DNA from 4 places in the Lysinibacillus sp. NPDC096212 genome. Region 2 is predicted to be linked to each of the others. Evidence: riboswitches for the same ligand, from Rfam matches in the RefSeq annotation. Region 2 holds a riboswitch; each other region holds the start of a gene.

Region 1 (8,682 bases), on a different contig from region 2:
GTAGATACCTTTTATGATTTAGGCTTCATTTGGAGCCAGGGGTTAACAGGTATACGCAATATTGAAAAGGGTATTCATTGGTTTAAACAGGCTGCTCTTCAAGGCGATTCGGAAGCTAAATTACAATTAGGGCACATTTACAATAAAGGAGAAGGAATAGCTAGAAATATTAAAGAGGCTATAAAGTGGTATGGACTTGCAGCAGAAGCAGGAAGTGAGGAGGCTGCAATTATACTGCAAGAATTGAAAGGAATGTAAGTATTTTTTATTAAAAAATAATAGGTATTTAGATTTGATTATCGATATTTTGTATACAGGTCTTAGGTTCTTATTCAAGGGTGTTTTGTAGGTGTATATCACTACAAATGACTGATTGTAAAAATATTAAATCAACAAATCGGTAATTATTTCAAACTAAAACAAGGAAAAAATAAGGATAAAAAAATAGAGATGATGTAAATTGGCTACCCAAAAGTATTGTGGTAGCTTTTTTACTGCTTTAGATAATAGGTTAGATAACAGGGACTTTTTATATAATTTAAGGAAAAAAATGTATACCCGAAAATTGACAGCTATTTATAAAATGTATAATGTATATGAGTGATTTTGAAAGAGTAGTTAGAAGCAATAGCTAGTAAAAAGATTGCGATTTTTAGCTGATTGTAGCCCGTAGCAGGAATCAGCGTCATAAGTAATGTGATGGCTTATCACTAAAAGTTGGGGATGAAATCTTCCTAATCTTTTATATTTTTGGTAGACGAAATTAAATTTTTCTCAGCTTTTCAAAAGTACACAGCATGAAAGAGGGTAAATGTGTGATCTTTCAAAAACAGAGAAAGACAACGGCGTTAGATTTAAAGCAATACATTGTAAAAATGGATTTAGCGAATTGCCATTCAATAAAAAAGCAAATTGATTTGCTCAAATTGACAAAGAGGGATTTACAATATTTAAAAGCCTTTCAACCTTTTGTAGAAGGCAGTATTGATAATATTGTTAATCGATTTTATGAAATGATTGGAACTGAACGTAGTTTAGTAGATATTATTAATAAACATAGTTCCGTGGAGAAGCTGAAAATTACATTACGACGTCATATTATTGAAATGTTTAATGGTACGATTGATGATGAATTTTATCAAAGACGAATAAAAATTGCTAAAGTGCATGTCCATATTGGGCTAAAAACACAATGGTATATTTGCGCATTCCAAGATTTAACAGCATCATTTATTGACTTGGTTGAAGAACATGTTAATCATCCAATGGATCAGCTTAATACAATTCGAGCAATCTCAAAAATTTCTAATTTTGAGCAACAATTGGTTTTAGAGGCGTTTGAGCATACAATTGAGCAAATTCATGAAAAAATGGAACGTAGAAAAGAAGCGATAGAGCAAGAAATCGTAGAGTCTTCGGAAGGTCTTGCCACAATATCTCAGGAAACGAACAATTCATTTCATCGCTTAAGTGGACAATCAGAGGAAATTAAGCAACTAGCGAAAAAATCACTTCAAGTGTCGACTATGGCTGAGAGTCAGGCATTAGAAGGTCGTGAACGATTAAAGAGTCAATCGCAAAATATGAATACTATTATTTGCTCGCTTGATGATATAGCAGAAAATATTGCACAGTTGACAGATATGTCAAAGGAAATGGAATCGATTATGAATGTTGTAACAAATATTGCTAATCAAACAAACTTGTTGGCTTTAAATGCGGCAATAGAAGCGGCTCGTGCTGGAGAAGCGGGTAAAGGCTTTAGTGTTGTTGCAGATGAAGTGAGAAAACTATCGAATCAAACAAAGGAATCTGTCACATCGGTAGCAACGTTACTACATAGAACGAATGAGCGGACAGATAAACTTGTTCAGTCGCTTAGTAATATTCAAGAAGAGGTAGCGTCTGGTGAGGGAAATATGGTTCAAACGGAAGGGCAATTTACTAACATATTAGAAGCTATGACCGAGGCGAAAGACCAAAATGGTCGGATGGAAAAAGAAGTACAAGCAATAGTAGACGTACTAAGTGAATTAGGTATTGCCTTTAACGAAGTGAAAAACTCAGCTGGAAAACTAGCTAGCTTTGCACAAAATTTAAATTAATGAAGAGAAAAGCAAAAGGCAAAGAAAATTGTTGTTTCCTATTAAGGCGCTACACACTTTAAGGCACAAATAACACTATATTAATTGTTTATATATAATTTCCGTTATGGAGATAAAAGCCTCTAGCGAATATATGCTATTTGAATATAAAAAAATGGAGCTGTCCAATGTGCTGGATAGCTCCATTTTTGCTAAATTTGTAAAGGGTTTAACGTAATTTTTGATAAAAAAAGTTTATACTAAATAAAGAACTAAAAATAGGGGCGGTTAATATGAAAACAGTTGTTGTATTAGGTGGCGGAATTACGGGATTGTGTACGATGCATTATTTACAACGCCAAGTTCAGGAGAAAAACTTAGATGTAAAACTTGTACTTGTTGAAAAAAATACATACCTTGGTGGCAAGCTTCACTCTGCATATGAACAAGGCTTCATCATGGAAACTGGAGCAGATTCTATTGTAGCGCGTCATAAAGGTGTCATGGAGTTAGTAGAGGAACTAAACTTTGAACAAAATCTTGTGTACAACGAAACAGGTATTTCGTATATTTACACAAATAATGAGCTACATGCTATCCCAGCAGACTCAACGTTCGGTATTCCTATGAGCCTACAATCTCTCGAGGAAAGCACGCTTGTATCTGAGGAAGGTAAAAAAGAAGCGTTAAAGGATTTAACAATGCCGAATGAAAGGTTTACAAAAGAAAGCTCGATTGGGGAATTTTTAACGTATTATTTAGGTGAGGAGCTTGTTCAAAACCAAATAGCGCCGGTACTTGCAGGTGTATATTCTGGAGATTTAAATCAACTTTCAATTGCTTCGACTTTACCGTATTTAATCGATTACAAAAACGATTACGGTAGTATTATTAAAGGTTTTGATGCAAACAGGAAACAATTTGTGAAAGCCTCCAACAAAAAATTTATTTCATTTAAAAATGGTTTATCGTCACTAATTGATCGACTTGAAGAAACATTAACGGATGTAGAAATTATAAAAGGGATTGCCACTACTAGTGTTAAAAAGCAGGAGAATCTATACTCTGTTACGTTAGCAAACGGTAAAATGATTGAAGCAAATCATGTTGTATTGGCACTGCCAAATGAAGCGGTACAAAGCTTATTACAGGATGAATCGTTGAACGGCTATTTTAAACAATTTAATACTGCATCCGCCATTACGATTTATTTAGGATTTGATGTTCCCGATAATAGATTGCCAGCAGATGGAACAGGCTATATTGTGTCACATAATTCGGATGTTATTTGTAATGCAGCAACGTGGACAAGCCGCAAGTGGAAACATACCTCTGCAGAAGGGAAATTACTTGTACGACTTTTTTATAAGAGCATTAACCCTGAGTATGAGAGATTGCGTATGATGACAGATGAAGAGTTAGCAGCAGTTGCTCTTGAGGATGTAAGAAAAAGCTTGGGGATTGAGGAAAAACCAACTGTTGTTGACGTGACAAAATGGATCGACCAGATGCCGAAGTACGACTTGGCACATCGTGAAGCGTTGCAAGGTCTCTTACAAGAGCTCGAGAAAAACTATCCAAATTTATCAATAGCGGGATGCTCATATTTTGGAGTAGGCATAGGTGCATGTATTCAAAACGGTAAAAAAATTGGTGAAGAACTTGTAGAAAAACTATCGTAATTGTTTGATATAAATCAAAATATTATAAATTTCGTAAAAATTATCCTTTGTTCAGTGAAATAGTCTTGACTCAATCGTTCGTAAACGATATGATTCTTTTAATTATTTAAAAAATTCATACTAAATTCTTATCAAGAGAAGCAGAGGGACTGGCCCTATGAAGCTTCAGCAACCAACTTAATGTCAGGTGCTAAATCCAGAAGACCGTGTGTCGAAGATGAGAAGGAAAACAATTACGAAATGACGTAAAAGCCTTCTTTTTTTATGAAAGAAGGCTTTTTTTTATTTTAAAGATTAGGGAAGAGAGGTTAGTTTTATGGAATTGCTTGAAAGGTTAAAAACGCAAGTTCTAACAGCAGATGGTGCAATTGGTACAGTTTTATACGGCTACGGCTTGGAGTACTGTCATGAGGAAATGAATGTACAGAGACCTGAATTAATTGAAAAGATTCATAGAGAATATATTGCAGCTGGTGCTGATATTATTCAGACGAATACTTACGGAGCTAATGCCATAAAATTAGCCCGCTATGGGTTAGAATCTCGTGTACAGCAGTTTAATGAAGCTGCTATAACGATTGCAAAACGAGCAGCGGCAGATGGTGGACAATTTGTTTTAGGTACAATTGGAGGAATCCGTGGTATTCGTAAAAGTGACGCAACGTTAGAAGAAATTTTAGCAACCGTTGATGAGCAGGCAACAGTTTTACTGGCAGGAAATCCAGATGGTCTTTTACTTGAAACTTATTATGACTTTGAAGAGCTAACGGCGACTTTAACAATGCTGCGAGCTAAAACGAAATTACCGATTATCGCTCAAGTTTCTATGCACGAACCCGGAATTTTGCAAAATGGAATGAGCTTAAATAACGCCTTATATAAACTTGAAGCGTTAGGTGCAGATATCGTAGGAGTTAACTGTCGCTTAGGCCCTCACCATACTATACAAGCATTTGAAGGAGTAGAGCTTCCTGAGAAGGCATTTATGTCAGCGTATCCGAACGCCTCTCTTCTTGATTTGGAGGATGGGCGTGTCGTTTATGAGTCGGAGGCAGATTATTTTGGTCGAGCAGCTGTAGCGCTTCGTGATCAGGGGGTACGTTTAATTGGTGGCTGTTGTGGAACGACACCAAAGCATATTGCTGCAGTGAAAAAGTACTTAGAGGAGCTATCCCCGGTCGAGGAAAAGTATGCAAAACCAGAAAAAGTAGAGGTTGTCCGTGAGGCAGAGCCAGCAAATTATGAGCCATTACATGAAAAAGTAAAACGTGAACGCTCGGTTATTGTGGAGTTAGATACGCCAAGACATTTAGAAATTGAAGGCTTTATTGAAGGTGCAAAAAAAATATATGAGGCGGGCGCAGATGTAGTCATGATGGCCGATAACTCTCTTGCTTCTCCAAGGATTAGTAATGTCGCAATGGGTGCCTTACTGAAAGAAACACACGGGGTACGCCCGTTAACCCATATAACATGCCGAGATCGTAATTTAATTGGTCTTCAATCACATTTAATGGGATTAAATGCACTAGGGATTCATGATATTTTAGCAGTTACTGGAGATCCGACAAAGGTAGGCGATTTCCCAGGAGCAACTAGCGTTTATGACGTATCTTCAATGGAGCTGATCCAATTAATAAAACAATTAAATGAAGGTGTATCGTTCTCAGGGAAACCGCTTCGTAAAAAGGCAAATTTCTCTGTAGCGGCTGCATTTAATCCTAATGTACGTGTACTAGATCGCGCTGTCTCTCGATTAGAAAAGAAAATTGAACATGGGGCAGATTATTTTATTTCACAGCCTGTTTATACAAAGGAAAAAATCGTGGGAATTTACGAGGCGACAAAGCATTTAGAAACACCAATTTATATAGGCATTATGCCAGTAACGAGCTATAAAAGTGCGGAGTTCTTACATCATGAAGTGCCAGGCATCAAACTATCTGATGATGCATTAGCACGTATGAGGGCTTGTGGCGATGATAAGGAACGCGCAACACTAGAAGGAATTGCAATTGCTAAAGAATTAGTAGAAGTAGCAGCGGAATATTTCAATGGTATTTACCTCATCACACCATTTTTACGCTATGATATGACGCTAGAATTAATGAAATTTATTGAGCAATTGGATGAACAGAAAAAAGGGGTAAGTATAAATGGCTAAGCACATGATTGAAGAGCAACTAGAGAAACGAATATTAATTCTTGATGGCGCAATGGGAACAATGCTACAAAATGAAAATTTATCAGCAGAGGATTTTGGCGGCGAGGAATATGATGGCTGTAATGAAAATCTCGTGCTAACTAGACCAGATGTGCTTGAAAAAATTCATGGAAAATATTTAGAGGCTGGAGCAGATATTATTTGTACAAATACATTTGGAAGTACTCCACTTGTATTAAATGAATATGATCTTGGTGCGAAAGCGGAAGAGATTAATAAACGCGCTGTAGAAATTGCACGCAAAGTAGTGGATGAGTTTTCAACATCCGACTGGCCACGTTTTGTAGCGGGGGCTATGGGACCAACTACAAAAACCTTATCGGTTACAGGTGGTATTACATTTGATGAGTTAGAGGAAAACTTCTATGTTCAGGCAAAGGCATTAATCGAAGCCGGGGCGGACGTTCTGTTGCTAGAAACTAGTCAGGATATGCTAAATGTTAAGGCAGGAACATTGGGGGTATCTCGTGCCTTTGAAGCAACGGGAAAAGAGCTACCTGTGATGATATCGGGAACAATTGAACCGATGGGAACGACACTGGCTGGTCAAACAATTGATGCTTTTTACATTTCCATCGAGCATATTAAACCATTATCAGTTGGTTTAAACTGTGCGACTGGACCAGAGTTTATGACTGATCATATTCGTTCATTAGCAGAGCTTTCAACAGGCTATATTAGCTGTTACCCGAATGCGGGCTTACCAGATGAGGAAGGCTGCTATCATGAGTCACCTGATTCATTGTCACAAAAGCTAAAAGGCTTTGCAGAAAAGGGCTGGCTAAATATTGTCGGAGGTTGCTGCGGTACAACGCCAGCACATATTGCGGCTATCCGAGAGGTGCTAAAGGACGAAAAGCCTCGCCAATTACCAGATGCAACCCATGGTCATGTAGTATCAGGGATAGAGCCATTGGTGTATGACGACTCTATGCGTCCATTATTTATTGGAGAACGGACAAATGTCATCGGCTCTCGTAAGTTTAAAAATTTAATTATTGATGGGAAGTTTGAGGAAGCGGCAGAAATCGCGCGTGCTCAGGTGAAAAATGGAGCACATGTTATCGATATTTGTTTAGCAAATCCTGACCGCGATGAACTAGCGGATATTCGTGGCTTTATGCAGGAGGTTGTAAAAAAAGTAAAAGTACCTCTTGTGATTGACTCGACAGATGAAAAAGTAATTGAGGAAGCACTTAAGTTTTCTCAAGGGAAAGCTATCATTAATTCTATTAACTTAGAGGATGGTGAGGAGCGTTTTGACGCAGTTTTACCGCTAGTGAAAAAATATGGGGCCTCTTTAGTAGTGGGGACAATTGATGAGCAAGGCATGGCGGTTGATCGACATCGCAAGCTAGAGATTGCTGAACGTTCCTATAAATTGTTAACAGAAAAATGGGGTATTGCTCCTGAAGATATTATTTTTGACCCATTAATGTTCCCAGTAGGTACAGGAGATGAGCAGTATATTGGCTCGGCGCTTGAAACAGTAGAAGGAATTCGCCTTATTAAGGAGAAAATGCCACGTACATTAACGGTGCTTGGTGTAAGTAATATTTCATTCGGATTACCACCAGTAGGTCGTGAAGTATTGAATGCCGTGTATTTATATCACTGTACACAGGCTGGTTTAGATTATGCAATTGTGAATACGGAGAAGCTAGAACGTTATGCATCTATTCCTGAGGCAGAGATTAAGCTAGCAAATGATTTACTCTTTCATACAAATGATGAGACATTAGCCGTCTTCACGGATTTCTATCGCGATAAAAAGAAGGAAAAAACAGAGGAAGATATCCCTAAAACAGTAGAAGGTCGCTTAGCTTACTATATTTTAGAAGGTACAAAGGAAGGGCTTATTGAGGATTTAGAGGCTGCTCGTGAAATTTTCGAAACGCCGCTTGCTATTATTAATGGACCTTTAATGGATGGAATGGCAGAGGTTGGCCGCTTATTTAACGATAATCAGCTCATCGTAGCAGAGGTATTACAATCAGCAGGGGTTATGAAAGCAGCAGTAGCACATTTAGAGCAATTTATGGAGAAAGATGAAGAGAGTGCTGGCAAGGGGAAGATGGTTCTTGCAACTGTAAAAGGCGATGTGCATGATATTGGGAAAAACCTTGTCGATATTATTTTAAGTAATAATGGCTTTAAGGTCATTGATCTGGGTATCAAAGTAACACCTTCCCAATTAATAGAAGCGATTCGCAAGGAGAAGCCAGATTTCATCGGGCTTTCAGGCTTACTTGTAAAATCAGCACAGCAAATGGTTATTACAGCTCAGGATTTTAAAGAAGCGGGAATTGACGTACCTATTTTAGTAGGGGGAGCGGCATTATCCCGTCGCTTTACTGAAACAAAAATTGCTGGCGAATATAATGGACCTGTCATTTATTCAAAGGATGCGATGCAAGGATTAGAGCAGGCAAATCGGCTAATGGGGACAGATACACGTGCAGATTTCTTAGCTGAAATTAAGGAATCTCGTGAAAAACGCTTAGAGGCAGACGAAAAAAGAGCGGCTCGCCCTACAAAAGAAGTAACAGTAAAGCCTGTACGTACAATAAAGGAATCGTCTGTCTTTCTACCAGCAGATGTGCGACGCCATGTAAAGAGAGGATATGCTGTTTCGCATTTATATCCATATGTTAATATGCGGACATTACTAGGACATCACCTAGGCTTAAAA
Region 2 (8,682 bases):
TTCTTATACAGATTTGGATACTTACTCAATTCGTTTATTAACAAATTGAAATGATCTTCAAATTACCTAAAATACATACATTGGAATTTTTCAAAATTTTCGTTTTAAAATACTCTTATTTACAGAATAAAAAATAATTATTAAAAAGTTATTAATTATCATCAAATGTATTAATTTGTATCCTCTAAATTTAGAAGAACTTCAATTAGATCTAAGTATGTAGTCTTTTTAACACCTCTTTTTACAACAAATATGTATATGTAATAATAATTGCCGGGTATTTTCATATCACCAATCACTGATTTCGCATAAAAAACTTTTATACCAGGTTGGTGGCAGCGACCTATCTGAATCCGAAAAAATGTAATATTCCTAAGGGTTAAATCCCCTTCTAACTTCCGCAATCCACTCATGTTGCCTCTGTCCATATACTCTTTGTATAAGCCATTTTCAGCCCACACAGTGCTCCATATTATTTTGGCTTATGGATGCAAATTTCGCGTGACCTATCATTAAACTACAATTTTGTTGAAGAGCTTCGTTGATACGAAACTGTATGAATGCTTGGTGAATCCCTTGATTACGGGCAATTAGTTTCACGGCAGATGCAGCTAATATGGCTGTCCCATCATTTATATACAAGGAGCCGATACCAACATCCTCATCTTGAAAAGAAGCGATATAAAACGACCAACCTGGTTTGTCATACAAAACTTTATTATTCGCTGTGACACTTTCTGCTAAAAATGCTGGCATACCAAAACCTTCAACATAGATATTTCCGTAACGATCAAATTCGGCTTCATCGATTTGTCTTATTTTAATGGAAGAATTCTTTGTTTTCCCTACCCTCTCCTTCATTTAGCTCACAATATAATGTTGCATGAAGATCACTCTGAAAAAGACCGGCGTTATGTAATTTTTGTAGTGAAGTAGCATTTGCGTATTGTGGCGCTAAATCAAAACGAGCTGGTATTTCTCTTTCCTTATAAAAGTTAAGGATTTTATCTATGGCATTCTTTGAACTAAAACAATTACCTTTTACCACATTGTAAGAGGGACCGGGGATATTTTTTATGGAGAAAGCATAGGCACCATCAAATTGGCCAATCTCAACTCTCATAGCATTGTCCTGAATTTCCTTAATTGCATTCAGCCTTGATTCAAACATCTTTATTTCGGTCTTTTCTAAGTGATTTGCCAAGTTTTTTGTTATTACCATGAGTCCCCAACTATTTTCAAATATTCAATTTTCTGCCATTAATTGTAACGCATATAGAAGGCTGAACCACGTAAACTAATAAAAATTTCTTATAGCGAACCATTGATATCTCACAAAAGTTACCTCCACGTTTCTATGAAACTAAAAAGTGCGTACTTTTTTTTGCAATGGCATGGAAGCATAATAAGAAAGCAACAAAGCACAAACGAAAATCGGAGGACAGAAAAATGATTAATCATTTACAAGATAAAATTACATTAAATAACGGCTTACAAATGCCTGGTATGGGTCTAGGCGTATTTCAAGTACCGAATGATGTTACAGCAGAAATGGTAAAAAATGCGATCGAGGTTGGTTACCGTAGTATCGATACTGCCGCTATTTATGGTAATGAAGCAGGGGTTGGCGAAGGTATTCGTCAGGCACTAGCAACTACTGGTTTAAAACGTGAGGATTTATTTATTACATCAAAAGTATGGAACGATGGCTTGAGCTATGAAGAGACAATTGCAGCATACGAAGACAGCTTAGAAAAATTAGGGCTAGATTATTTAGACCTATATCTTATTCATTGGCCAGGTAAAAATAAATTTGCAGAAGCTTGGAGAGCACTCGAAGATTTATACGATCAAGGGAAAATTAAAGCTATTGGCGTATGTAATTTCCATGTGTCACATTTACAAGCCCTTCTGAAAACAGCTCGTATCACACCAGTTATTAACCAAGTGGAATTACATCCACGATTACAACAAACTGAGGTACGTTCATTCTGCGAAGAGCACAATATACAAATGGAAGCTTGGGCACCATTAATGCAAGGTGGACTTCTTGAAAATGAAACTATTTCAAAAATAGCTGAAAAATACGGGAAATCAAACCCTCAAGTTATCTTGCGCTGGGATATTCAAAATGGTATCGTCACAATTCCAAAATCTGTGCGCAAAGAACGTATGATTCAAAACGCTGATATTTTTGATTTCTCACTAACTGATGAAGAGATGACTATCATTAACGCCATGAATCTAGATCAACGTGTTGGACCAAACCCAGATGAGTTTGATTTTGTCATGTAAACGATAGCTATGTAAACGTGAAAGAGACTGTCTTATTTTCTTAGTATAGAAAACTTTTTAGACAGTCTCTTTCCAATCTATTTAAGATGTATGCTTTATTGCGATATCTTCATCCCGTTGCATTAACAGAACATCTTCACCTTTTTCTTGTAGCACTTCGATATGTTTTTCACCCCAAGTGCAAAGGATGTTCAGCACAGGGTCCATCTCTTGACCATAAGGTGTTAATGAATATTCAACTTTTGGCGGTACTTGATTGAAAACCTTACGATTAATTAATCCAGACTGCTCCAATTCACGCAACTGGCTTGTTAGCATTTTTTGCGAAATGCCTGGAATCAATCGGCGAAATTCATTCGTACGAATCTGACCATGGTGGTTAAGATGACAAAGAATAATAGGTTTCCATTTGCCTCCAATGACTTCAAGAGTGGCTTCAACACCGATATTATAAACTTTTTTCATTGTAAACCCCCTGTAATATTCAAAAGTAACTAAAAGTACCCTATATAACTTTTAGGCATGTATGAATATTACTATATACTATACAAAAAATCAAAGGAGATATTAATAGAATGAAAAATACAAAAGTGCCGAATGCTAAACTAACATTACTCGCACTTGCGATCAGTGCTTTTGGTATTGGCTCTACAGAATTTATAAGCGTCGGACTTCTACCATTAATTACAGAAGATTTCGGTATAACGTTAAGTACTGCGGGTTTAACCGTATCCATATATGCACTAGGTGTAACTATTGGTGCACCGCTTTTAACAGCCTTAACATCGCGCCTTAGTCGTAAAAATGTATTGCTGCTCGTCATGGTGCTTTTTATTATCGGGAATTTACTTGCAGCTCTAGCACCCTCATTCTCATTACTACTTGCCGGCCGTGTTATTTCAGCATTAGCACATGGCGTGTTTATGTCTATTGCCTCTGTAATCGCTGCAGATGTTGTGGCACCTAATAAACGAGCAAGTGCAATAGCTTTTATGTTCACAGGGTTAACATTAGCAACTGTCACAGGCGTCCCGCTAGGAACTTTTATTGGACAAGTAACTGACTGGCGAATGTCATTCATTTTCATTGTTTTAATTGGTATTATCGGGTTAATTAGTAATACTCTGCTTGTGCCGAGTCAGTTATCGAAAGGTAAACCAATATCTATTCGAGATATCGGGAAAGTATTAGGGAACATACAAATGCTATTAATTCTCTTTATTACAGCAATCGGATACGGCGGCGTGTTTGTAGTATACACATATGTTTCCCCTATATTAGAGCAATATATGGGCTACTCACCTCAAGCAATTGTCATTATCTTAGTTGTATTCGGTATCTGTGTTGCTATCGGTAATACACTGGGTGGTCATTTTGCTAATAATAATCCATTACGTTCTATCTTTATTATCTTTATCGGCTTAGCATTAGCACTACTCGGCATCAACTTCTTTTTAGAATCATCAATCGTTGGATTAATAATGGTCTTTATGATGGGGCTATTTATGTTTATGAATGTACCGGGATTACAGCTTTATGCCGTTCAGCTTTCAGAAAAATATATACCATCAGCTATTTCAATGGCTTCAGCATTAAATATTTCAGCCTTTAACATTGGTATTTTTCTAGGATCATACATTGGAGGAATCATCGTTCGCCACCAATCATTAGCTCATACACCTATATACGGATTCGGCATGGTGATGCTTGCCGCAGCTACTACATTTCTATGGTTACTCTTTGATAGAAACAAACTTTGAAGATTTATCGGAACAATTTCAGTTTTTATCAACGGGTGACTCCTTGGGCAGACGAGACCCTGGAGTGAAGCGGTTCATCGGATGCCCCCAGGAAACACCGAAAGCCTTTGTTGTACATAATATATGGTATCAGCATAGGATAGGAGGAATTTAGTTGTATTACAATCCTTATCCGTATTTTGTCTATCCTAATTATTATCCAACATGGGCATGGGCAATGGCCAATCAACCAACTACTCAACAACCTTTTAGACAGCTAGCAATGCCAACAAACCCAACGAATAGAAGTCCATTTCCACCCGTCAATACAAATAGATTGAAGACTTCTGCGAAACGGATCAAAGCTATTATGAAGCAAGCACAGATACTTACGGATAAAATTGATGAATCCGAGCCATTTGCACATGATCTTATGAACGCAGCACAGCAATCAAATAAAACAGAAGTTGAAAAATTAATCACGTCAACAGGCATTACTTTAAAATTCGAAACGAACTATACACCAGATGGATTTCGAATAACATTTACTGATCAAGGCTGTTGTAAGCTAACATTAATTTTGAATTGGTGAAGAGTTGGCCCTTTGAAGAGGGCCACTTTTTTTGCCTTTAGCATCTTTATGAATTTTAACCTTGTATCCCTATTGAACTTGTAAACTATAAATAAATATGCTAAAGTGTTTGTAATCTTTATTTCTGAAAATTCTTATATTGTTTTTTCTTATCAAGAGAGACGGAGGGATTGGCCCTATGAAGTCTCAGCAACCAGCCTATAGGTATGGTGCTAATTCCAATTGGCGAAATTTAGCCTTGAAGATGAGAAGACTTACTTTAGTTGCTTTGCACAAGAGTCCTCTTTCTACAAGGAGGGCTCTTTTTTATTGTTACATCCAAAAATAATTAAAAGAAAGCAGGAAGATATTATGGCAAACGAACTTTTACAAGCAATTCAACTATTGAAATCGAAAGAATGGGTGGATTTAACACATACATTTGGTCCTAATTCGCCCCACTTCTTTATGTTTGATGATGCAAAATTTGAAACATTATTTTCCCATGATGATGGCTTCTTTGCGCAGCAATTCACTTTCCCTGGGCAATACGGAACACATATCGATCCACCTATCCATTTTGTGCGAGATACACGCTATTTAGAGGAATTGGAGCTAAAAGAACTAGTGCTACCACTAATCGTTATTGATAAATCAAAAGAAGCCGAAGTAAATAACGACTTCACGTTAAGTGTTCAAGATATTCTTGACTTTGAAGCTGAAAATGGGGAAATTGAAACAGGTACCTTTGTTGCGTTGCGTACCGATTGGAGTAAACGTTGGCCAGATAAAGAATCTTTCAGCAACAAAGACGCTGATGGCAATAATCATATTCCTGGCTGGGGATTAGAAGCGTTACAATTTTTATTCGGCGAACGAAAAGTAAGTGCTATTGGCCACGAAACCTTTGATACGGATTCAGCAACAGATTTTCGTAAAAATGGTAAGCTAGATGGCGAATATTTTGTGCTTGAGCAAGATACTTACCAAATTGAGCTCATGACAAATTTGGATAAGCTCCCTCCAAAAGGTGCTGCTATTTTCAATATTGTACCAAAGCCTGAGAAAGCCTCTGGATTCCCTGTGCGTTCATTTGCAATATTGCCTTAAAAGATAAAAAGGTCTGATTCACAACCTGAGTAGGTATTGAATCAGACCTTTTTTACTTTGGCGAATTCCTTTTTTTGAAAATAAAATAAACGATTAACATTAGTATTAGGAACAATACTATAAGATAAATACTGTAGCGGGATAAATATACCCCAACATAACGCCAGTTCTCCCCAAGTACCTTTCCTAAGGTAATAAAAGTAAATGTCCAAATAACTGCTCCCGTATAGGCAAAGAAAGCAAATTTTTTATAAGGATAATTATTGATAGCCGCAATATATGCTGTAAGATGACGCACACCAGGAATAAAATATCCTATTAATAATAATCCCGGCCCTATTTTTGCAAATAATTTTCTAGTAAAGTCAATTTTCTGTTCAGTAATGTGGATTTTTGGACCGTATTTTTGCAATAACGGTAGCCCAAATCTATAGCCTATATAGTAGCTCAGAGTAATTCCCCCTGCCGCACCTACCATAGCGCTGATTAAAGCTGGAATATGTGCGAGGGTTTCTTTATATACGCTATATCCTACATATGTTAAAAATATCTCATCGGGAAGTGGCAGCCCAACAATCCCGCCAACTAGGATAAGAATGATGCCAAAATACCCGTAATGTTCTATTAGAGATTGCACGTGATGCGCCATAAATCCTTCCCACCTAAAGCATAATGAATTTCTTTTTACAGATAGCTTTATAATAACTCAAAGCAAACAATATTATGAGTATTATGACTTTAATACAATTTTCTCCAGGATTTATTATCACTGCCTGTAGATTGTATAGATGGAAAAATTATTTCTTTTTAAAAACTTTCTCCAATGTTGTATAGTGGTCGATTCATGCTATAAATCTCATTTCTCGGCTACTACTCTATTAAATTATTTGTAGCTCCCGAAGAGCATAATCAATACCATCCTCAGTTGATTTCTTCGTTACATAATTAGCGACATTTTTTAATGCTTCACTACCATTGCCCATTGCAATACCAAAGCCAACCTGCTCCAGCATGTCAATATCATTATCTCCATCACCAAAAGCAAGTGCTTCCCCAGGACTCAAGTCGAAATAATCTAGTACAGCATGGACAGCAATAGATTTAGAAACATCATGTTGCAAAACATTTGTAATATACGGGTGCCACCTTTTAAATAATAAATGAGGGAATTTTGAAGTATACTTTTTCTCAATATCCTCATCGCCATATAAACACATTAAGTAAACCTCTTGCGTTAAAATATCTTCATTAATATCAGGAAACTCTAGCAAAGATAATGTTTCTTGCATAGCTTTTAATGTCTTTTCTTCTTGGACGTTATTCATCGATAATTGTTCTGTAAAAAATGATAGACTTTGTTTATTGTCTTCAGCAAAAGCCTTAACTGCGTGGACAATTTCCTTTGCAATAGGCATTTTATGTATTACTCGATCTTGATACTTAACATGGGCACCATTAGCTGTAATAAACGTTTCTATGCCTATGTTTCTTAAATCTTGGCACATTGACAAGGGTCTTCCTGTAGCAGCAACAATATGAATTCCTTTGTTTTTTAATTGCTTAATAGCGGTTCTTGTACTTTCTTCAATACGACCATCTTCATAATTAACAAGCGTTCCATCTACGTCAAAAAATACAATTTTATAATCCATCGTTCGCTCCTTATCGTTTTACACAATTTTATTAGGTATATCATTTAGAGGAACCTCACCATAACATGGCCCACTTCGGGTAACACCTGTGACGATGATCTCCAAGAAGTCGCTCAGCCCTACTCCGATCACCCTGATATAAATGTCATTTTCCACTACAGGCGAGTGTTGAGTGACTCCCCTTTGTTGCTTAATAATAATCCTATATTTCCCCAATCAATATACTTGTAATTTTACATTAAGAAACATCTTTATACCAAAATCACGAAATAGGCATTATCGCCTACACATTCAACTTTATAATAAAAACATCAATAATTATTTAAATTTGTACGTTATTTGACAAACTAAAACGAATGTATAACTTGCTTTAACTACACCGATAAATACTATTACGGGTACATATTGAAATTCCAAATAACTAAGAAAATAATGAACATTTTTATTTTAATAATTCTAAAGGAGTATACCAAAGAACATAGAATTGTTAATATAAAGGTAACTAAATTAAACACATTGAACGATACTGTCCATCGTATAAATAGAACAAAAGAAATAATAATCGTTTTTTATGTAAAGGAGTTGATTCTTATGGCATTTAACATTTACTACTATGAAAGTAGTGTGGATTGCAAGTTTTGCAAGAAGCATTTTACCACATATAAAGTACGCCCTAATCGATATAAAATTATCGAAGAACAAACAGACTTCATGCCCGTTTACGAAGGTTTAAACCCGTTATTGTATGAAGTTGCCGTCTGTCCACATTGTGGCTATGCTTACCACAAATCTATGACAAGAACATATGGGCCTTTCATGCTTCTTATTGATGAGCTATACATAAAAGCGCTTCAAAAACCAATGGATATGTGCAAGGAACGTACAATCGATGATGCCATTGTAAGCCTTAAATTAGCTTATCTTGTATCAAGGGCATCAATGGAAGAGTCACTTCTTATGGCTAATTTCGCACTAAAAATAGCCTGGCTATATCGCTTAAAAAATGATCATGAATCAGAATTGCGCTACCTCTTTGCTGCAAGGGACTTTTACAGCAAATCTTTTGCATCCAATCAAGAGGGCGGAGAGAGAATTCAATTTTTACATGCAGAATTAAGCCTTCGACTCGGAGATATTGCTGAAGCGAAAAAAGGATTCTCTCGACTAATAGCAGATCGAAATGTCTCCAATAAATATCGAAAACTAGCACGAAATCGCTGGGAAAATTATAAATATGATGAGCAACCTAACAATGTAAATGACCATATAGGAGAAGTCATCAATTGAAGTAAACGAGGAGAATAATCAACATGCA
Region 3 (6,922 bases), on a different contig from region 2:
GATTTTCAATGGCACGTGCTTGCAACAATGTTTTCCAATGATCGATACGCGGTGTCGGCCATTGCGCCGGTACGAACAAGACCTTTGCACCTTCTAAGGCGTGAGCACGTAGCCATTCTGGGAAGCGAATATCGTAGCAAATCACGCCTGCAGCCTCGATTTCTCCAAGTGCAAAGCGATTCATCTCATCCCCAGCTTCTAAATATAAATGCTCGTCCATCAAACGGAAAAGATGTGCCTTGTTATATTCACCTACTAACTCTCCATTTTTATCAAACGTATACATCGTGTTGTAAAATTTATCGCCCTTCTTCGTTGAAACAGAGCCACCAACAATATGTACGCCAAGCTCTTTCGCTAGGTTTGATAAAAATGCTTTCGAACGCTCTCCATCCACATCTGCAAGCTCTGATAATTTTTCAAGAGCATAGCCTGAATTCCACATTTCTGGTAGTACAATAATTTCTGCACCTTGTTTTGCCGCTTCACGAATTTTGTCCTCAGCGCGAGCAAAATTTTCTTCTACTTTGCCAAAACCTACATTTAATTGGATACAACCAATCTTCATTACTATTCCTCCTCTAGACAGTACTGTTCTGTATTTATACTACAATAAATCAACCTTACTTCCATGGTTTAAGCTCAAATATTTAGATTAATATTTCACCACTCAATACTTGAACAGCCGAACCCGCAATTGCCACATCTTTTATTTTTGGTGTAACGTACAATAATCCACCACGTTTTGAAAGCTGTTTGCTAACGATACTTTCTTTTGATAATTTTTCACACCAGTAAGGTCCTAGCGCACCATGAGTGGAACCATTTACATGATCCTCATCAATGCCTTGTGCTGGAGAAAAGAATCTTGAGACTATATCAATTCCCTCATCTTTAGAACGACTTGTAATACAAACACCACGTACCGGGAACTGTTTCATCGCATGAAAATCAGCTTTGAAATCTGCAATATACTCTTCGTGACTTAGCTCCACTATATAATCCAATTCTGTTTTCCCTACATATGTTGGTTTCACACCAAGCCATTCCTCAAGCTCCAAAGGACATTCAATCTCTTCTAACTGGTACTTCTTAATTGTTATTTCAACTAGTTCATTCAACCAATTTGCTTGCAAAGGACCGCTTACAGTCTGGAATGTAATCGAAGAATTGACGGGTACAATTCCTTGTTTCCAAAGTAAAAAAGCGCTAGCGATTGTTCCATGTCCACAAATTGGTATTTCCTTTGCTGGCGTAAACCATCTAAGAAAAAAATCATGATCCTTCTTTTGGACAAAAGCTGTTGTTGGTACGGGAATCTCCTGAGCAATTTTCTGCATGGTCGACTCAGGTATTGGTGAATCAAGTAAACAGACTGCTGCGGGATTTCCCTTGTAAAGCTCTGTAGTAAAAGCATTGACGATAAAATACGAGACTTTGTTCAATTTTCCTCACCTCATAAACTATTGGGCTCTAGACAATTACTAAAAAAAGTAATATTATGTGCATCATATCTTTAATAATTATTATATTCTGAAAAAGGTGGACATGCATGGAATTCTCAAAAAAACTACAGCTACTTCCAACTCAATTTTTTGCAGCACTTGTGCAAAAAGTAAACGCTGCTCTTGCTGAAGGGCGTGATGTTATTAATCTTGGTCAAGGTAATCCAGATCAACCCACTCCTCCACATATTATTAAAGCATTGCAGGAGGCGGCAGAAAATCCTCAAAATCATAAATACTCTCCATTTCGTGGCATAGCAGAATTACGCCAAGCAGCTGCAAGTTTCTACAAACGCGAATACAATGTTGACATTGATCCTGACACAGAAGTAGCTATTCTTGGTGGTACGAAAATTGGTCTTGTTGAGTTACCGTTAGCCGTTTTAAACCCCGGTGATACTATGCTATTACCCGATCCTGGATATCCAGATTACTTATCAGGTGTCGTATTAGGTGATGTTAATTTTGAAGTTATGCCTCTTTTTGCAGAAAATCATTTTCTGCCTGATTATAATGCTTTATCCGATGCAGTAAAAGAAAAGGCGAAGATGCTTTACTTGAATTACCCGAATAACCCAACTGGCGGTACTGCAACACTTGAATTTTTCGAGGAAACAGTACGCTTTGCAAAAGAGCACAATATTATCGTAGCACATGATTTTGCCTACGGGGCGATTGGATTTGACGGCAATAAACCTATCAGCTTCCTGCAAGCTGACGGTGCAAAAGATGTCGGTATCGAAATGTATACATTATCCAAAACGTATAATATGGCAGGCTGGCGCATTGGTTTTGCAGTTGGTAACCCTGATATTGTTGCAGCCATTAACCTTATTCAAGATCATCTATTTTGTAGTCAATTCCCTGCCGTGCAACAAGCCGCGGCAGTTGCACTTACTGCTTCCCAGAGTTGCGTGGATAAGCTAAGTGCGACTTATGAGCGTCGACGAAACGTACTGATCGAAGAAGCTCAGCGAATTGGTTGGCAAGTAACAGCACCGAGAGGCTCTTTCTTTGCATGGCTCCCTGTTCCATTAGGTTTTACGAGTGAACAATTTGCCGATTTATTGCTCGACAAAGCTGATATCGCAGTAGCTGCAGGCAATGGCTTCGGTCAATATGGTGAAGGCTATGTGCGGGTTGGCTTACTTGTTAGCGAAGACCGCTTACGTGAAGCGATCAGTAGAATTGAAAAATTAAACTTATTTAACTCATGAAGTAGACTCTACCCGAAAAACTGTTCCATTAGCTCAAACTTGCTATGGGAACAGTTTTGTCTCTTTCTTGCGGATTCTTTCGCAACTAAATATTATAACAAAATAAAAAATTTTAAAAATTCAATTGACTTACTATATCCTATAATTTATATTAGTTCTATCGGATTTACAAAAAAATATTATAAATCTCTTATCAAGAGTAGCTGAGGGACTGGCCCTATGAAGCTCGGCAACCTCCTTTTTTAAGGAAGGTGCTAAATCCTGCAAACGATCATCGTTTGAAAGATAAGAGAGGACACTTTTTTATGAGCCTCTCTTAATTTTTTTAAGAGAGTTTTTTTTATTTTCAAAAACCGATAAAAAAACTTTGGAGGTATGTTTCATGAAAAAGAAAAATAAAATTTTATTAGGTTTAGCAAGTCTCACATTAGTAGCAGCATTAGTAGGCTGTGGTACTAAAGAAAATAGTAAGGATAGTCAAAGTAAGGCTATTAATGAAAATAAGATTGTAGTAGGTGTAACTTCTGGTCCACACGAACAAATTGCTGAGGTTGTAGCAAAAGTTGCCAAAGAAAATGGCTTAGAGGTAGAAGTAAAATCTTTCTCTGATTATGTTTTACCAAATACATCGTTAGCAGAGGGCGATCTTGATGTAAACAGTTATCAACACAAGCCATTCCTCGAGACATTTAACAAAGATCACAATACAGATTTAGTGCCAGTTGGAAAAACAATTTTAAATCCTCTAGGCATATACTCTGAGAAATATAAATCATTTGATGACGTTCCTGATGGTGCAACGTTCGGATTACCAAATGATCCAACAAACGGGGCTCGTGCTCTATTTGTCCTTCAAGAGGCGGGCTATATTAAATTAAAAGACGGTGCAGACTTAACAGCATCTATTCGCGATGTGGAAGAAAACAAAAAGAATTTGAAATTCATTGAATTAGAGGCTGCACAAATTCCAAAACAGCTTAGTGAAGTAGATGTAGCAGCTATTAATACAAACTTCGCTCTTGATGCTGGCATTAATCCTAAAAAAGACTCCATTCTTTTAGAATCTACGGACTCTCCATATGTGAATTACATTGTAGTACGTGCCGAAAACAAAGATGACCCAACGATCAAAAAATTTGTTGAAGCTTATCAATCTGATGAGGTACGCAATTTTATTGAAAAAGAATTCCAAGGCTCTGTAATTCCAAGCTGGTAAGTGACGATTAAGGACCATTCATAAAATCAAGAATCTGCGGGACTCCTACAGGAAAGCTAGCAGATTCTTGATTTATAGAAGGACTAAGAAAGGAGATATCACCGTATGATTCAACTAGAAAATATAACAAAAGAATTTAAAACTAAAAATGGTATCGTCAAAGCAGTAGATGGTATTAACTTGCATGTCAAAAAAGGTGAAATTCATGGGGTTATTGGCTACAGTGGTGCAGGAAAAAGTACTCTTATTCGCTGTGTCAATTTATTAGAACGTCCAACAACAGGAAAGGTATTAATCGATCATGTAGATATTACTTCCCTTTCTCTAAACGACCTTCGCAAAACTCGTCAAAAAATCGGGATGATATTCCAGCATTTTAACCTTTTAAAAACAGCGACTGTTTACAACAATATCTCGGTACCATTAAAGCTTCTAGGCTATAACGACTCCGAAGTGAAAAAACGCGTTGCAAAATATGCAGAAATTGTTGGCCTAACAGAGAAATTAGATAGCTATCCTAGCCAGCTTTCAGGTGGTCAAAAGCAACGTGTCGCTATTGCACGTGCCCTTGCCCAAGAGCCTGAGATTTTGCTCAGTGATGAAGCGACAAGTGCACTCGACCCCGAAACAACTGACGCCATTCTTGAGCTTCTCTTGAAAATTAATCGCGAGCTAGGCATCACTATTTTACTCATTACACATGAAATGAATGTTATTCAAAAAATTTGCGACGATGTATCTGTTCTTGAATCAGGGGCGGTTGTGGAATACGGCTCTGCTATAGACCTATTTTCAAAGCCTCAGCATCCAACGACACGAAAGTTTTTAAATACCATTTCTCAACGTAATTTATCCCCTTCCCTTATCGAGCAATTAAATGTTTCAGGAAGTGTTATTCGTTTAACATTCCTTGGTGAAAGTACAGGGAAACCATTACTAGCAGAAGTGAGTAAAGTTTATGATGTTCAACCGAATATTTTAACCGCCAATATCATTGAATTAAAAAACGGCATTGTCGGTAATATTGTCGTGCATCTACACGGTGAAGCACATATCGTAGAAAAAGCACTTAAGTATTTTACAGAAAACGGAGTAAGCGTTGAGGAATTAGGAGGCGAATTAAATGAATAGCATTCAAAGCTTCTTTGCAGATTGGTCAGATGTTATTGGGAAATCCATTATCGAAACCTTCCAAATGGTCGGGATTTCATTATTTTTCTCTATTTTAATAGGGATCCCATTAGGGCTTTTAATTGTTTTAACTCGCCCAGGACAATCGTTTGAAAATAAATTTCTCTATCAATTTTTCAATTTATTTATTAATATTATCCGCTCTGTACCGTTCATTATTTTACTATTCTTCATTTTACCGTTTACGAAGCTAATCGTCGGCACAACTATTGGTGTAAAAGGTGTTATTGTACCGCTTGTTGTTTATACAACGCCTTATATTGCGCGACTTATGGAAACGGCACTTTTAGAAGTTGATCCAGGTGTGGTGGAAGCTTATACAGCAATGGGTATTAAACGTCGTCATATTATTTGGAATGTCTTATTACGAGAGGCGCGCCCATCCATTATTTTAGGTTTAACGATTGCCACAATCGGTCTTATAGGAGCAACAGCAATGGCAGGAATGGTTGGTGCTGGTGGTCTAGGTGATCTCGCATACCGTTACGGTCATTTACGCTATGAGGTCGATGTAATGTATGCGACAGTGTTTATCTTAATCATTCTTGTTCAGATTATTCAATCAATAGGTAACCGCTTTGCTGCGAAGTTAAAAAAAGATTAGTAGGAGGATTATGATGACAAAGACAACACATAGCGATCTACTATTAAAAAATATTAATGCACAAGCCCCCTTTCCTATTTGCTTTGCAGATTTAGAAAAGGCAGTTGCAGAAAAAATGGAAGCTGGTCCGTTTGGTTACATCCGTTCAGGCGCTGGCGGTGAGCAAACATTAAGGAATAACCGTACAGCCTTTGAAAAATACTCTATTATTCCACGCTTTTTACAGGATGTTTCAAGTATTGATACATCAATTGAACTGTTCGGAAAAGTACACCCAACTCCGTTCTTATTTGCTCCTGTTGGCATGAACAGAATGGCGCATGACGAAGGAGAGCTAGCCGTAGCACGTGCAGCTGATCAATTAAAAATCCCTTATATTCAAAGCACAGTTTCAAGCTACGCACTCGAGGATGTGGCACAAACAGCTCCCACTGCTATTAAATGGTTTCAATTATATTGGTCAACAAATGAGGAAATTGCCTATAGTATGGCCGCTCGAGCCGAGGCTGCCGGTTTTGAGGCTATCGTTTTAACTGTAGATACAGTCATGCTTGGCTGGCGTGAAGAAGATGTTCGCAATCAATTTTCACCATTAAAGCTTGGGTATGCACGAGGAAACTATATGAATGACCCTATTTTTACTGCTTCCTTACCAGATGATTCATTTGAGTCATATGTACAAGGCGTGTTGCAAAATATATTCCATCCAACATTAAATTGGGACAATGTACGTGAATTAAAGCGCCGTTCGAATCTCCCTATTTTGTTAAAGGGAATCTTACATCCTGAAGACGCAAAACTAGCTATAGAAAACGGCATTGACGGAATTATCGTATCCAACCATGGTGGCCGCCAATTGGATGGCGTAATTGGTTCACTTGATGCACTTCCTGGCATTGTGAAAGCTGTAAATGGGCAAATTCCTGTTATTTTAGATAGCGGTGTATATCGTGGTATGGATGCTCTTAAAGCACTCGCTTTAGGAGCAGATGCAGTTGCCATCGGTCGCCCCTTCGTCTACGGACTTGCATTAGCAGGACAGCAAGGAGTCGAAAAAGTAATGACGAATTTATATGATGAATTAAAAGTTTCAATCGCATTAGCGGGGGCAACATCTATAAAAGGACTTCGCGATATCACATTGGTGAAAAAAGATGGAGTCAATAGTAAATGAATTAATACTGATGAA
Region 4 (8,682 bases), on a different contig from region 2:
TTGAAGTGACGGAAAGACCACCCGGAGCGACGGAAAGAATCACTGAAGCGACGGATGGAACCTCCGAAGCGAAGGAAGGATCCTCCAAATAATGGTTAGAATCACAAAGTCGTGGATCGAACGTCCAAAATCGTGGATAGAATCTCCGGATTAATGGATAGAAAGTTCAAAGTGACGGAAAGACCCCCCGGAGCGACGGAAAGAATCATTGAAGTGACGGATGAAACCTCAGAAGCGACGGAAAGAACCCCTGAAACGACGGAAAGAACTTGAAGTGACGGATGGAACCTCCGGAGTGACGGATAAAACCACTGAAATGACGAAAAGAACTTGAAGTGACGGAAAGACCACCCGGAGCGACGGAAAGAATCACTGAAGTGACGGATGAAACTTCCGAAGTGACGGATAAAACCACTGAAACGACGGAAAGAACTTGAAGTGACGGAAAGACCCCCCCGGAGCGACGGAAAGAATCATTGAAGCGACGGATGGAACCTTAGAAGTGACGGATAAAATTACTGAAACGACGGAAAGAACTTGAAGTGACGGAAAGACCACCCGGAGCGACGGAAAGAATCACTGAAGCGACGGATGGAACCTCCGAAGTGACGGAAAGAACCACTGAAGCGAGGGAAGGATCCTCCAAATAATGGCTAGAATCACAAAGTCGTGGATAGAACCTTCGAAATCGTGGATAGAGCGTCCAAAATCGTGGATAGAATCCCTGGATTGATGGATAGAAAGTTCAAAGTGGCGGATAGACCCCTGAAGCGACGGATGAAACTTCCGAAGTAGCGGATAAAACCACTGAAACGACGGAAAGAACTTGAAGTGACGGAAAGAATCATTGAAGCGACGGATGAGACCTCAGAAGCGACGGAAAGAACCATTGAAACGACGGAAAGACCCCCCGAAGCGACGGAAAGAATCACTGAAGCGACGGAAAGAACCTCCGAAGCGAGGGAAGGATCCTCCAAATAATGGCTAGAATCACAAAGTCGTGGATAGAACCTTCGAAATCGTAGATAGAGCGTCCAAAATCGTGGATAGAATCCCTGGATTGATGGATAGAAAGTTCAAAGTGGCGGATAGACCCCTGAAGCGACGGATGAAACTTCCGAAGTGGCGGATAAAACCACTGAAACGACGGAAAGAACTTGAAGTGACGGAAAGACCACCCGGAGCGACGGAAAGAATCATTGAAGTGACGGATGGAACCTTAGAAGTGACGGATAAAACCCCTGAAGCGACGGAAAGAACTTGAAGCGAACGGAAAGAACCTCCAAAGTGACGGATAGAACAACTGAAACGACGGATAGCCTCTCCGATATGAAGGGTGGAATGCCCATAGAAAGCTAAAACGCCGTAGAGCTAGATATCTACGGCGTTTTTTATGTAATCATAAGCATTTTTAGTTAACAAAGTAATCGTTACGATAATAAATAATACGCGAACAAAGCCGCTACCTTTTTTAATCGCCATACGTGAGCCTACAAGTGCACCGGCAATTTGAGCTATGCCCATTAGTAAACCATAGACATAATGAATCTGACCTAAGTAAGCGAACATTAAAAGACCCGCAAAATTACTTGCTAAGTTTAAAAATTTGGCATTTCCTGCTGCCTTTAAGAAATCGAAGCCGACTAATAAAAAGCTAAAAATTAAAAATGAGCCAGTTCCTGGACCAAGAAACCCATCATAAAAACCAATTGTAAATAACAACAGCATGAATAAAACTAAGTGTGTAAACTTTAAATTTTTGACTGCAGCTACTGAACCCCAATCTTTTTTAAAGATGGTATAGACTGCAACAGCAGCAAGCATTATGAGCATGAGTGGTTTTAGTAATTCAGGATTGATTAAATGGACAGTCCAAGCCCCAAAAAGTGATCCTATAAAGGCTAGGGGAAAGTATTTGATAACTGACCGAATTTCTAGCTGACCAGAACGATAAAAAGAAATGGTTGATGTCAAAGAACCCATAGTGCCGGCAAGTTTATTGGTTGCTACGGCTGCTGCTGGATTTAAACCAGCAAACATAAGGGCAGGTAAAGCAATTAAGCCTCCACCTCCAACGACCGCATCCACAAAGGCGGCTAAAAATCCAAAAGATATTAATAATATGACTACATTTACATCTAATTCAAATAGCATGTGTGCACCTCTCAATAGTTACTACTGAAATAGTAACTAAATTTCGCGAGGCTGTAAAGACTAATTTTTTCGTTGGCTTATCTTCATAGGCTTATCTTATAATAGAGGTAATGGAGGGATTCGATGGAATTATTAATCGCCCAATTAAAAGAATTGGGATTCACAGAATATGAAGCAAAGGCCTATACTGCACTTGTCCAAAATAGTCATGTTAGTGCCTATCAAGTAAGTAAAAACTCCGGTATCCCTCGTGCAAGAATATACGACATACTTGATGTACTTGTTGAAAAAGGGTTAGTATTGAAAGAAGAAACGGCAGATCAAACGACATACTCTTCCATTCCTGTCGCTGTGTTTTTACAACAAATTCAACAACGTTGGCAGTCAAATTTCACATCGATTAGTGATCAATTAGAAAAATTAGAGGTAAAAGAGCAGGAAGCGGAGCATAAGGTTGTCACATTAAAAGGCAAAGAGGCAATCGTTAATTATTGTCAGTCTTTATTAAAAAAGGCGGAGAAAAAAGTCATATTATCAATGTGGGAAGATATGTATGAAGAATTGCGGGAAGATATACATGAGATAGCGAAACATATCCCTGTTCATGGAATTACCTTGTATGTGGAGGACCATTTAGCTTCTATTGACCAACACCGTATCACTCGCTATACGAGGAATGCGTCTACACCTCATTGGTTTATTTTATCGGTAGATGGCAAGCAAATGATTTATGGTCACTCTCCGTCAAATCAGGAAACGGCTTTTATTACCAATGATCCTGTTCATATATATTTATTAGAGGATTATATATGGCATGACGTGCTTATTAATCGCCTTTTAAAGCGCGATGATACGGAGCTTGAGGAATGGATTACTAAAGAACGTAAAGCATTTTTCTTAGAATGAAAGTATTGAAAAAGAATCTGCAAGCCGTCATGTACATTACAGAAGGCGAGCAGATTCTTTTTTTCGTTAAATATTAATAAAATACTTTATCAACATTGTATTTAGCGCGGAATGAATTGATCGCGTATGTTTCGTAAATTTCACGTTCCATTGGATCTTCCACTTCATACACTTCAATTTTGAAAATTTCATTACGGTGATTTTTCATCGGTGACACATTGTCCTCGAAATGCTTTTTAATACGTTGACGAATTTTACGTGCTTTACCGACAAATAATAGTTCGTTCTCTTCATTGTAGAATAAGAAAATACCACCGTTTTCACGTGTGATTTTATGGAAATCAATAAAACCATGGTACGGTGTGATTGGTACATCACCTGGCTTTAAATCTTGTTCGCGTTGGCGAATTACTAAATCTGGTTTTGGAAATTCAATTTTAATCAAAGTATTCACGTTCCTCTCTGTTACTAAAGGTATATGTTAACATAAGTACAGCATGTTTACCATCAAATAATGAATGTAAACATTCAAGATTAGTGTTAAACAAATTACATAATGACATGCATGGTTAATAACAAAATATTCTATGTACTATTGATATTCTTAATTGTTCATGTTACAATTCTTTTTAATTAAATAATCTCATCATGAGAAATTGAGGGATTGTTTTAGAAACCCAGTCGTACCAAGGGTTTGAAGTACATGATAAGATGTTGGGTAGATTAAAGTTTATTTGTTATTAATAATACACTTCTTATTGTCTATTAATTTAGATGAGGAGAGGTGTATTTTTTTATGCTGTTAAAGTTTGCTTATGATGATTTTATTGCAGACAGAAAATTCAACAATACGACTCAAGCAAGTATCAATAGTTACAAATACATGATTAAGCCGTTCATCGACAAATATAATTGATAGGATTATCTAAAAAAGAGAATATATGTTTAATTTTGAAATTTATTCCTGAATTTTACGTATAACAATTAGAGGGGGGATATAACTTGGCTAATAAACAAAAAAATCCAATTCCATTTTTGAAAAAAACTTGGGTGTCTTCTATTGGTGTATTTTTATTGTCACAGATAATCTTTATTACGTGTGAAGCAACAGGATGGATACCTAATTATAGAGATATTGGCGGAACGTTTATTGGAAGAATTACGGAATCTTCAATTTTCAAAGAGTGGTTTACTTTTTATGAAACACCAAATTTCAATTTACTTACTATCTTTTTTGGCATCTTTCTTGTGTTTGGAATAATAGAGGCGATAAAAAGTGTTTTTTCACCAAGGTCTACATAAGTAAAGACTATAGCAAAAGTATCACTAGGGTGTAAAGATAAATAACTAAACTATAATTTCCCTAAAAACATAATGACATGCATGATTAATAACAAAATATTCTATGTATTATTGATATTCTTAATTGTTCATGTTACAATTCTTTTTAATTAAATAATCTTATCATGAGAAGTTGAGGGATTTGGCCCGATGACGCTTCAGCAACCTCTAACGAAAGTTAGAAAGGTGCTAATTCCAGCAAAGGATTTGTCCTTTGAGAGATAAGAGTGAACGTGGAAAAATCCTTCTCATTCTATCTCAAATGGAATGAGGAGGATTTTTTAATTTCATCGAAAAAGAAGACTTAATGAGTTTTGAACAGGGCCTGTGCATGGAGACTAAGGCCCAATTGATTTTAACTAGAGAGGGGAATGCAAGATGCCAATTAATATTCCGAAAAACTTACCAGCTGGAGAACATTTACGTGAGGAAAAAATCTTCGTAATGGAAGAGGACAGAGCGAAAACTCAACAAATTCGTCCATTAAATATCTTAATTTTTAATTTAATGCCGGAAAAAGAAAAAACAGAGCTGCAGTTACTACGTTTATTAGGTAATACACCGTTACAGGTGAATATTACATTTTTAAATACTGCTACACATGAATCGAAAAATGTTAGTAAATCACATTTGCAATTATTTTACACGACTTTCAATCAAATTCGTCATCGTCGCTATGATGGCATGATTATTACGGGTGCACCAGTAGAGAAAATGGAATTTGAAGAAGTGAACTACTGGCAGGAAATTTCTGAAATTATGGATTGGTCCAAGACAAACGTAACATCGGTTTTACATATATGTTGGGGTGCACAGGCAGCGTTATACCATCATTACGGTATTGGTAAAATTGGGCTGCCTGCTAAATGCTCAGGTGTATATTCGCATGTTATTACGGATTTAACAGTGGATTTAGTACGTGGCTTTAGTGATTCATTTACTGCACCACATTCACGTTATACATCTGTATCAATTGATGAAGTACTTAGCCATCCCAATTTACGATTACTATCTTATTCTGAAGATGCTGGTGTTTTCATTGTGCAATCTAAGGATAATAAAAACATTATGATTACTGGCCATCTTGAATATGATGCGACAACCTTAGCGGATGAATATAGTCGTGATGTTGCGAAAGGATTAGATATTGAGGTACCCGTGAATTACTTCCCAAATGATGATCCAGGAAATGAACCGATTAATACGTGGCGTGCCCATACACATTTATTATTCTCGAATTGGTTGAACTACTATGTTTACCAAGAAACACCATACGAATGGGATTTTGTCGATCAGATTGAATATCATATTTAAAACCGCTCAATTACAATAAAGAAAAATGATGACTTTGATATTTCAGGGTCATCATTTTTTCACGCCATTATGCTGTTAATTTTCTGATGAATTTTTATTTCTATCACTGCTTGGAGTATTGCCGGTATCGCTATCATTCTGTGTAGTATTGTTGCTACTATCACTCTGCGAAGGATTTTCGCTGTTACTTGCACTTTGAGTAGAATTATCGTTATTATTACTACATTCATTTTGAGTAGTATTACCGGCATTGCTACTACTATCACTTTGAGTAGAATTATCGTTATTACTACTACTTTCATTTTGAGTAGTATTTCCGGCATTATTGCTACTTTCACTTTGTGTAGCATTTCCACCATTACTGCTACTTCCACTTTGAGAAGAATTCCCGCCATTGTTGCTACTATTACCCTGAGTAGAGTTTTCGTCATTACTATTACTTTCACTCTGTAAAGAGTTTCCGCCATTGTTGCTACTATCATTTTGAGTAGAATTACCGTTATTACTACTACTTTCACCTTGAGTAGCATTTCCGCCATTACTGCTACTATCACTCTGAGTAGAATTACCGTTATTACTACTACTTTCACCTTGAGTAGCATTTCCAGCATTGCTACTGCTATCACTCTGTGAAGAATTATCGTTATTAGTATTACCTGCACCTTGAGTAGCATTACCGTTATTACTACCATTTTCATTCTGTGTACTACAATTACTTTTTGTATTATTACCGTTGATTTTGCGAATCTTCGCGACAAGTAGTAAAACTAATGGTAATAAGATAGCGAAAATAAAGGAAAAAATAGGCCAGGTTTCTTTATTGTAAATTTCTGAATGAATGATACTAGGATGAACAATTTGTGAAAGTCCAAGGATAATCATTCCGAATGGAAAAATGAGCGGTCGATGATTGTTAATTTTACATATTTGTGCGATGCCGATGACCCCAGCGTAAAAAAACATAAAAGTTTTAATATAAATTGATATTATCCACATTGCTGCCATAATAACTTCAATACGCTGCAAAAAATTCCCGATTGAAATTCTTTGGGCTAATGAATAGCTAGGAAATGTCCTAGAAGCAGTATTTGTTGGACCTAGGACAAGGATAGCCAGTGTGATGATAGCAATTAAGACAATCCCTCCAAGAATTGTGCCAATGTAAAAACCTTTTTGGGCTGATTCATGGACGTTAACAGAAGAAGGAAAAATCATTAACAATATGACAAGTGGCAATGAAAAAATACTCATTAATCGAATAATACTAAAGAATAATGATTTTGCTGGTACTTCCATTATTGGCTGTAGATTTTCCATATGGACGGATGGTGAAATACAAACTACAAAAAAAATAAAAATTAAAATAAACATTGCGAATAGTATTTCTGCAGAACGGGCAAAAACTTCAATTCCTAGAAATGCTGCATAAATAATGATAATACTGAACAGAAAAGCAAAGGCCATCATAGGTGTTTCTGGCATAATTTCTGTTTTCATGAAAATGCCAATGAAATATAATAATTCACCAGCAGAAAGAAAGGATAGAATAATAAAGCCAATCGAAGTTATTTTTCCGAAAAAACGACCTAATATCTTTTCATTAGCCTCTACAAATGTAAGGGTAGGTGTCCGTTTTCCTACAGTAACGAAAAGCTTTATTAAGAGTAAACTTAGAACGACACTAATAATCGCTGCAATCCAGGCATCTTGTTTCGCTTCACTTGTTACACTAGCAGGGCTAATTAAAATAGCTGTCCCAATTGAAGAGAGAAGGGTAATGATCATAAATTGTCTTGAGCTAATTATTTCTTTTTCCATATGAACGCTACCCCTTTTCTCTTAACATAAAGTTCCTTATTATTTTATCAAGGAGACAATTAAATCTTTAATTGGTGAAATGGGCTTGGAATTTTGATCCTTAATGGACCTCAATATTTAATGCAGCGACGATCAATAAAAAAATCGAAAAAATAACAATTGTTTTTGTTTCTTTATTTTTAAAAATTTTGGAATCATTCGTTTGATTCCTTTTTTTGCTATGCTGTTAACTTTCTGGAGAATCTTTATTTTTATCACTGTTTGGAGTATTCCCGGTATCGCTATCATTCTGTGTAGTATTGCTTGAAGCGTTATCACTTTTGCTCGGTGAAGGATTTTCACTATTGCTGCTACTATCTCTTTGAGTAGAATTAACGTTATTACTGCTACTTTCATTTTGAGTACAATTAACGTTATTACTACTACTTTCACCTTGTGTAGCATTTTCGCCATTGCTAGTACTATTACTCTGTGAAGAAGTATCGTTATTATTGCTACCTGCACCTTGTGTATCATTTCCGCCATTGCTAGTACTATTATTCTGTGAAGAAGTATCGTTATTACTACTACTTTCACCTTGTGTAGCATTTTCGCCATTGCTAGTACTATTACTCTGTGAAGAAGTATCGTTATTATTACTACTTTCACCTTGTGTATCATTTCCGCCATTGCTAGTACTATTACTCTGTGAAGAAGTATCGTTATTATTGCTACTTGCACCTTGTGTAGCATTTCCGTTATTACTACCACTTTCATTCTGTGTACTACAATTACTTTTCGTATTATTTCCTTGATTACCGTTAATTTTGCGAATCTTCGCGACAATTAATAAAACTAATGGTAAAAAAACCATGAAAACGAAGGAAAATATAGGCCATGTGTCTCTATTGTAAATATCTGAATGAATGATATTAGGATGAACAATTTGTGAAAGTCCAAGGATAATCATTCCGAATGGAAAAATGAGCGGTCGATGATTGTTAATTTTACATATTTGTGCGATGCCGACGACCGCAGCGTAAAAGTACATAAAAGTTCTAATATAAATTGAAATAATCCACATGGTTGCCATAATAACTTCAATACGCTGCAAAAAATTCCCGATTGAAATTCTTTGAGCTAATGAATAGCTTGGAAATGTCCTAGCTG

The links. Region 2 has a riboswitch for S-adenosylmethionine ahead of ACIQ7T_RS24480 (cyclase family protein). Riboswitches for the same ligand answer to the same signal wherever they lie in the genome.
Region 1: another riboswitch for S-adenosylmethionine. It lies ahead of ACIQ7T_RS25150 (bifunctional homocysteine S-methyltransferase/methylenetetrahydrofolate reductase); the one in region 2 lies ahead of ACIQ7T_RS24480 (cyclase family protein).
Region 3: another riboswitch for S-adenosylmethionine. It lies ahead of ACIQ7T_RS12810 (MetQ/NlpA family ABC transporter substrate-binding protein); the one in region 2 lies ahead of ACIQ7T_RS24480 (cyclase family protein).
Region 4: another riboswitch for S-adenosylmethionine. It lies ahead of metA (homoserine O-acetyltransferase MetA); the one in region 2 lies ahead of ACIQ7T_RS24480 (cyclase family protein).

Annotation. Positions count from the first base shown of each region.
Region 1 is NZ_JBIWFQ010000038.1:4,379-13,060, forward strand. Features, by position in the region: gene ACIQ7T_RS25135 (SEL1-like repeat protein) at 1-258, shown strand, start outside; gene ACIQ7T_RS25140 (protoglobin domain-containing protein) at 816-2,105, shown strand; gene ACIQ7T_RS25145 (protoporphyrinogen oxidase) at 2,378-3,766, shown strand; SAM riboswitch class I at 3,892-3,990, shown strand; gene ACIQ7T_RS25150 (bifunctional homocysteine S-methyltransferase/methylenetetrahydrofolate reductase) at 4,083-5,930, shown strand; gene metH (methionine synthase) at 5,923-8,682, shown strand, end outside.
Region 2 is NZ_JBIWFQ010000035.1:22,813-31,494, reverse strand. Features, by position in the region: gene ACIQ7T_RS24510 (hypothetical protein) at 451-861, opposite strand; gene ACIQ7T_RS24505 (hypothetical protein) at 821-1,222, opposite strand; gene ACIQ7T_RS24500 (aldo/keto reductase) at 1,450-2,295, shown strand; gene ACIQ7T_RS24495 (winged helix-turn-helix transcriptional regulator) at 2,377-2,760, opposite strand; gene ACIQ7T_RS24490 (MFS transporter) at 2,871-4,055, shown strand; gene ACIQ7T_RS24485 (YuzC family spore coat inner layer protein) at 4,210-4,626, shown strand; SAM riboswitch class I at 4,773-4,877, shown strand; gene ACIQ7T_RS24480 (cyclase family protein) at 4,978-5,715, shown strand; gene ACIQ7T_RS24475 (DedA family protein) at 5,768-6,364, opposite strand; gene ACIQ7T_RS24470 (Cof-type HAD-IIB family hydrolase) at 6,594-7,367, opposite strand; gene ACIQ7T_RS24465 (DUF2225 domain-containing protein) at 7,959-8,654, shown strand; gene ACIQ7T_RS24460 (hypothetical protein) at 8,678-8,682, shown strand, end outside.
Region 3 is NZ_JBIWFQ010000011.1:89,222-96,143, forward strand. Features, by position in the region: gene ACIQ7T_RS12795 (carbon-nitrogen family hydrolase) at 1-568, opposite strand, end outside; gene ACIQ7T_RS12800 (PhzF family phenazine biosynthesis protein) at 651-1,445, opposite strand; gene ACIQ7T_RS12805 (pyridoxal phosphate-dependent aminotransferase) at 1,553-2,722, shown strand; SAM riboswitch class I at 2,910-3,014, shown strand; gene ACIQ7T_RS12810 (MetQ/NlpA family ABC transporter substrate-binding protein) at 3,105-3,938, shown strand; gene ACIQ7T_RS12815 (methionine ABC transporter ATP-binding protein) at 4,044-5,069, shown strand; gene ACIQ7T_RS12820 (methionine ABC transporter permease) at 5,062-5,733, shown strand; gene ACIQ7T_RS12825 (alpha-hydroxy acid oxidase) at 5,747-6,907, shown strand.
Region 4 is NZ_JBIWFQ010000047.1:14,395-23,076, reverse strand. Features, by position in the region: gene ACIQ7T_RS26780 (TSUP family transporter) at 1,372-2,154, opposite strand; gene ACIQ7T_RS26775 (TrmB family transcriptional regulator) at 2,278-3,060, shown strand; gene ACIQ7T_RS26770 (nucleotide excision repair endonuclease) at 3,134-3,505, opposite strand; gene ACIQ7T_RS26765 (YfzA family protein) at 4,063-4,362, shown strand; SAM riboswitch class I at 4,519-4,629, shown strand; gene metA (homoserine O-acetyltransferase MetA) at 4,780-5,715, shown strand; gene ACIQ7T_RS26755 (endospore germination permease) at 5,791-7,533, opposite strand; gene ACIQ7T_RS26750 (GerAB/ArcD/ProY family transporter) at 7,760-8,682, opposite strand, start outside.